One region of the Clostridium sp. LXY-7 genome, then DNA from elsewhere that is predicted to be linked to it. Evidence: a T-box and tRNA genes for the amino acid it is inferred to sense, from the RefSeq annotation. Region 1 holds a T-box; the other holds one or more tRNA genes.
The links. A T-box is a leader RNA that pairs with one kind of tRNA and senses whether it is charged. The one in region 1 lies ahead of tyrS (tyrosine--tRNA ligase), so its partner is inferred to be a tRNA-Tyr.
Positions count from the first base shown of each region.

Region 2: it has a tRNA-Tyr gene. The T-box ahead of tyrS (tyrosine--tRNA ligase) is inferred to sense a tRNA for this amino acid. The anticodon was not compared.

Region 1 covers NZ_JBLLJL010000001.1:623,395-626,803, forward strand. Annotated here, with positions in the region: gene ACI48Q_RS02955 (FAD-dependent oxidoreductase) at 1-524, shown strand, start outside; gene ACI48Q_RS02960 (hydrogenase maturation nickel metallochaperone HypA/HybF) at 571-912, shown strand; T-box leader at 1,014-1,272, shown strand; gene tyrS (tyrosine--tRNA ligase) at 1,363-2,583, shown strand; gene ACI48Q_RS02970 (SPFH domain-containing protein) at 2,750-3,409, shown strand, end outside.
Region 2 covers NZ_JBLLJL010000004.1:167,458-170,866, reverse strand. Annotated here, with positions in the region: gene metK (methionine adenosyltransferase) at 7-1,182, opposite strand; SAM riboswitch class I at 1,367-1,467, opposite strand; tRNA gene ACI48Q_RS14020 (tRNA-Tyr) at 1,568-1,652, opposite strand; tRNA gene ACI48Q_RS14015 (tRNA-Thr) at 1,659-1,733, opposite strand; tRNA gene ACI48Q_RS14010 (tRNA-Val) at 1,759-1,834, opposite strand; tRNA gene ACI48Q_RS14005 (tRNA-Tyr) at 1,841-1,925, opposite strand; tRNA gene ACI48Q_RS14000 (tRNA-Thr) at 1,932-2,006, opposite strand; tRNA gene ACI48Q_RS13995 (tRNA-Val) at 2,032-2,107, opposite strand; tRNA gene ACI48Q_RS13990 (tRNA-Tyr) at 2,114-2,198, opposite strand; tRNA gene ACI48Q_RS13985 (tRNA-Thr) at 2,205-2,279, opposite strand; gene ACI48Q_RS13980 (hypothetical protein) at 2,424-3,002, opposite strand; gene yyaC (spore protease YyaC) at 3,152-3,409, shown strand, end outside.

The sequences.
Region 1 (3,409 bases):
AACCAGATGTATTTACTGGTGGAGATTCATATACTGGTCCAAGATTTGCTATTGATGCAATAGCAGCAGGTAAAGAAGGGGCTGTTTCAATTCACCGTTTCGTTCAGCCAGGACAAAGCTTAGTTATTGGTCGTGACAGAAGAGAATATATTGAACTTGATAAAAATAGTGTTTTACTTGAGGGATATGATAATACACCAAGACAAAATGTAGCTCATATGGATGTAGTAAAGTCAAAAGATACCTTTAAGGATATACGTGGTACATTTACGGAAGAACAGGTAAAAAAGGAAACTGAACGTTGTCTTGGCTGTGGTGCTACAGTTATAGATGAATTCATGTGTGTAGGATGTGGACAATGTACAACTAAATGTAAGTTTGATGCTATTTCTCTTGTTAGAAAGTATGATAATGAAGGGGTAGAATTCGAAAGGTTAAAACCAGTTGTAGTTAAAACAGTGATAAAACGTAAAGTAAGAATTGCAGCTAGAAAGTTTAAAAAGATTTTTGTAAAGGAAGCTTAATATAGACTTACATGGTAGATGCATAAGACAAGGATAGGTGATTAATATGCATGAACTTGGAGTTGTAATTGAGATTGTAAAAACTATAGAAGGAATTGCAGCGAAGCAGAAACTTACTAAGATAGATACCATTGTTTTACAGATAGGAGAGCTTTCATCAATGATTCCAAAGTATATAGAAGAATGCTATCCTGCTGCAGTTGATGGCACTATACTGGAAGACACAAAATTAAAAATAGAAGTAATACCAGGTAATGCGATTTGTAAAGGGTGTAATAAGGTTTTTAATCTTATAGAAAATGGTAAAAAATGTCCTAAATGTGGAGGCAGTGATTGTAGTATTTTAAGTGGTAGAGAATTTATGATTAAGGAAGTGGTTGCTTATTAATTTTTGGGTTATTGACTTTTTAAAACCTAGGACATATAATCATAATAATTAATATCTGCATAACGAAGATTTGTGATATTTCACATTTTGGAGTATAAGAAACAAAGGCTAGGATAAGAATTAGTAGCAATCAGGATGCCAAACAGAAAGTAACCGGATGATGAGAGGTGCATGGATAGTGATTGTGAATACATCTTTGAGCTTCGTACCGAAAGGATTTACTTAGTAGGCTACGACGGGACCTCGCATCCGTTATTGTGCTAAAGTATCTCATTTAAAAATGATGTACTTGAAGAGGTAAGCAATGTGAGTTGCTTATAAATTTAAGGTGGTAACACGAGATGTCATCTCGTCCTTTTGGAAACAAAAGGGCGAGTTTTTTTATTGTCTTCTTTGCCTTCTTATAGATCTTGCAAATATTTGAAATAATATTTCGAGGAGATGTTAAATATGTTAATGTCAAAAGATCAAATGAGAATTATCTGTAAGGGTATTCATACTCTTGTAAATGAAGAGGAGCTTATTTTAAAGCTTGAAAACTCTTGTAAGGAAAACAAACCATTAATTATTAAATTGGGACTTGATCCTTCTGCACCTGATATCCATTTAGGTCATGCAGTAGTACTTCGTAAAATCAAGCAGATGCAGGATTTGGGACATCGTGCAGTAATAGTTATTGGTGACTTTACTGGAAAAATTGGTGATCCTACAGGGAAGTCTAAAGGAAGAGTTGCACTAACTGATGAGCAAGTAAAAGAAAATGCAAATACTTACTGTGAGCAGATCTTTAAAGTCCTTGATAGGGATAAAACCGAGGTGCGCTTTAATAGTGAGTGGCTTTCAAAGCTTACCTTTGAGGAGGTAATAAAGCTTGCGGCAACGACAACTGTTGCTAGAATTTTAGAAAGAGATGATTTTCAAAATAGATATAAAAATCAAGTTCCAATAGGAATTCATGAATTTTTCTATCCTTTAATGCAGGCATATGATTCTGTGGAACTAAAAGCAGATATAGAGCTTGGAGGAACAGATCAGACCTTTAATATTTTAATGGGAAGAACACTACAAAAAAACTTAAATCAAGAACAGCAGATTGCAATTTTTATGCCTATACTTGAGGGCTTAGATGGTATTGAAAAAATGAGCAAGAGCCTTGGAAACTATATTGGAGTAAGTGAACCTGTAGAGATCATGTTTAAAAAGGTTATGGAGGTTCCAGATAAATTAATTATTAAATACTTTGAGCTTACTACGGATGAACATCCAGATGATATAGATAAAATTAAAGCTGAGCTAGAGTCAGGAGTAAATCCTAGAGATATTAAATTCCGCTTAGCTAAGATTATAACTTCACTATACCATGGAGAAGAGGAAGTAGAAAAAGCAATTGCTTTCTATGATGCAGCTTTTAGTAAAAAAGCTATTCCAGATGATATTCCAGAGCTTTCTCTTGAAAAAAATAAAGAAAAGCTTTCAGATATTATTCAAAGGCTTATAGAAATGGACTTTGTAAAAAGTAAAAGTGAGTTTATGAGATTAATAAATCAGGGTGGTATTCAATTAAATGGTGAGAAACTAAGTTCAGAAGCTATACACCAAGAGCTTACCTGCAATGATGTAATAAAAATAGGAAAGAAACGCTTTGTAAAGATAGTGGGGACGGCTAATTAAATTCTACACATTAGAAAACAATGGCTTCGTCAGATTTAAAGATAGAAAACTAATGTAATAAATGATAATAAAACCTATTGTAATAATATTCAAAAAGATGTAATATATTAATATGATATCAATTTGATATCATATTGTATTAATAAAAATAGGGGAGTGGATAACTATGGAGAATAAGAAGGTTGTTTACGAAGAAAAAGAAATAAAATCGAAAAGTGGTATGGTAATGCTTATTGGGAATATAATAGTAATTTTATTAGCTATAGTTGGGATTATAGTAAGTGCTGGCTTTATCATAGAAACTTCTACAGCCCTTGGAGTTAGTATTATGATATTATCAATTATTGCTATTATTATTGCACCTATAATGTTTGCAGGCCTTAAGGTAATAAATCCAAATGAAGCACTAGTTTTAACATTGTTTGGAGAGTATAAAGGAGCACTGAAAAAAGAGGGATTTTATTGGGTAAACCCTTTTTGTACAAGTATAAATCCAACTGTTAAGCATTTAAGTATAGCAGCAAACCAACTTACTGCTAATAAAGAACAAGAAAATAGGGGTAATGAGACTGCAAGTAAAAAAATCTCATTAAAGGCTATTACATTGGAGAATAGAAAGCAAAAGGTTAATGATGAGCTAGGTAATCCAATTGAAATAGGGGCTATTGTAGTATGGAGAGTAAAAAATTCATCTATGGCGGTGTTTAATGTAGATAACTATAAAAACTATATTTCTACTCAGTGTGATTCTGTAATCCGTAACGTGGCAAGATGTTATCCTTATGATACCAATGAAAATGAACATGGCAATGAAAATAATAATGAA
Region 2 (3,409 bases), on a different contig from region 1:
GTTTTATTATAAATATTTTTTAATATCATCAACTTTATTTAATCTTTCCCACGGTAAATCTAAATCATTTCTACCAAAATGTCCATAAGCAGCTGTTTGTTTATATATTGGTCTTCTTAAATCTAATTGTCTTATTATAGCTGCTGGTCTTAAGTCAAATACCTTTTCTATTAATTCAACAATTTTATCATCATTAATTTTTCCTGTTCCAAAGGTATCAACTGCTATAGATACAGGTTTAGCTACTCCTATAGCATACGCTAATGCTATTTCTATTTTATCAGCAACTCCTGCAGCAACTAAATTCTTAGCTACCCATCTTGAAGCATAAGCCGCAGATCTGTCAACCTTAGTTGGATCTTTTCCTGAGAATGCTCCACCACCATGTCTACCATATCCACCGTAAGTATCTACTATAATTTTTCTTCCTGTTAATCCTGAATCTCCTTGTGGACCGCCAATAACAAATCTTCCTGTTGGATTTATATAATACTTAGTATTATCATCCAATAGTTCAGCTGGAACAATATTAGCTATTACATATTGCTTTAAATCCTTCTCAATTTGTTCACGCTCTATTTCTGGATCATGTTGAGTTGAAATAACTATTGCATCTACTCTTACTGGTTTGTTATCCTCGTATTCAACTGTTACCTGAGTTTTTCCATCAGGTCTTAAATAATTTAAAGTACCATCTTTTCTAACTTCTGACAATCTTCTTGCTAATCTATGAGCCATAGCAATTGGAAGTGGCATAAATTCTTCTGTCTCATTTGATGCAAAACCAAACATCATACCTTGATCTCCAGCACCAATAGCATCTTCTTTATTAATTTCACCCTTTTTGCTTTCTAAAGCCTCATCAACCCCCATTGCAATATCCCCTGATTGTTCACCTATAGAGGTTAACACTGAACAAGTATTGCAATCAAATCCATATTTAGCTCTAGTATAACCTATTTCTTTAATGGTCTCTCTAACAACTTTTTGTACATCTACATAACATTTAGTGCTGATTTCTCCCATAACTAAAACCATTCCTGTTGTTGTCGCTGTTTCACAAGCAACTCTAGCCATTGGGTCCTTTTCTAAAATAGCATCTAAAATAGCATCTGATATTTGGTCACACATTTTATCTGGATGTCCTTCTGTAACTGATTCTGAAGTAAATAATCTTCTCATTTCTTTATCTCCTCTCTGATTTTTTTATCTGGAGTTCTCACATATTAAATTCCAATAGGCAAATAAAAACTTATAATATAAGTTAAGACTCCAATAATAAAAATTTAATTTAATAATACATACAAACAAAATAAAACCTCTTCTTAAGATTAAGAAGAGGTTAGCTATCACAATACACTACTCTCTCTTATCTCGCAGTATGTCTGCTGGAATTGGCACCATGGTGATAATTCACCGGTTGCCGGGTTTCACAGGGCCGTATCCCTCCACCTCTCTTGATAAGAGTTATTAATTATTTTTACAACATCATAATATCATAATATGAAAAGCATGTCAATTTGATTATTCTCAAAATAAAAAATATCACAAAAGTGATATTTTTTTATGGTGGAGGAGGACGGATTCGAACCATCGAAACGAAACGTAACAGATTTACAGTCTGCCCCCTTTGGCCACTCGGGAACTCCTCCAAGTTTTGGAGCTGGCAATAGGAATCGAACCTACAACCTGCTGATTACAAGTCAGCTGCTCTACCGTTGAGCCATGCCAGCATATATTATTTAATTATTAGTTTAATGGTGGTCACAACAGGGATCGAACCTGTGACCCTCTGCTTGTAAGGCAGATGCTCTCCCAGCTGAGCTATGCGACCATATTGTGGTGGAGGAGGACGGATTCGAACCATCGAAACGAAACGTAACAGATTTACAGTCTGCCCCCTTTGGCCACTCGGGAACTCCTCCACATTTTGGAGCTGGCAATAGGAATCGAACCTACAACCTGCTGATTACAAGTCAGCTGCTCTACCGTTGAGCCATGCCAGCATATATTATTTAATTATTAGTTTAATGGTGGTCACAACAGGGATCGAACCTGTGACCCTCTGCTTGTAAGGCAGATGCTCTCCCAGCTGAGCTATGCGACCATAATATGGTGGAGGAGGACGGATTCGAACCATCGAAACGAAACGTAACAGATTTACAGTCTGCCCCCTTTGGCCACTCGGGAACTCCTCCACATTTTGGAGCTGGCAATAGGAATCGAACCTACAACCTGCTGATTACAAGTCAGCTGCTCTACCGTTGAGCCATGCCAGCAAATCCCGATTTATAAACTTGACAAGTTATAGTATACAATTTTAGTTTTACTTTTTCAAATTCAAATTTACCCATTTGGGATGATTATTTTACTCTCCTTCTATTTTTCTAATGAATACTTCTATTTACATTGCACTCTTGTTCTTATCTAAGGCTACTAAAATCTATATATCTAGAGAATACTTTCAAAACATATTCAACATCTTTAGGTTTAAGTTTTTCTTTTACAATTTCTATTATTTTTTCCACTCCTATTTTTTCATTCTTATACTCTATATACTCGCTTATTTTTTCAATATCTCTATTTGATAAGTCTTCTGAAATTATCATTAATTTCGCTTTTTCAATCATACTAAGATCTTTCTCTATATCTTCTACAGAGGTCTTTATTATTTTATAATCGGTTTCTGGTATATATGAATTGTAATTATCGTTCATATACTTATCATTATATTCAAATTGCTCTTCCATTCTTAACATCTGATTTTCTTTAAACTTCATATATTTTTTAAAATTTGTATCATCATTTACTTCACTAGCTGTATTTTCTTCTTCATAATTCTCTTCTTTATAATTCTTTTCTTTATAAATTTCTTGTTCTAATTCTTTAGCAATCATACTATTTTCATTATACACATGATAACTTTTGTTTAAGCTAATTAGAACTCCTGATATAAAAATAGTATATGCAATTATAACTCCACTATAAAAAACTCTTTTCATGATTTTGAGTCACCTCACACTTAAAATTTTGCACATCTTAATTATGTCTTAATGATTTGATTTTATACATATTATGTTTCAGAACAAAATATATATTTCGTTAATATTTATTAATCTTTAATCATATAAATTCATAGGGAGGTGTTTATGTGAGTAAAATTAAGATCCATTACAAAGACCCTTTGGGTTATTATAGTTTATCAACATTTTTAAAAAATCAATTAGATGAAAATACTATTGTTGTTTGTATTGGAACTGATAGATGTATAGGTGATTGCCTCGGGCCTCTTGTAGGTACACTACTTAAAGAAAAGTTTTTCCCATTACCAGTGTATGGCACTATCAATGATCCTATCCATGCATTAAATCTAGAGAACAAACTATCAACCATAAAACTAAAGCATCCT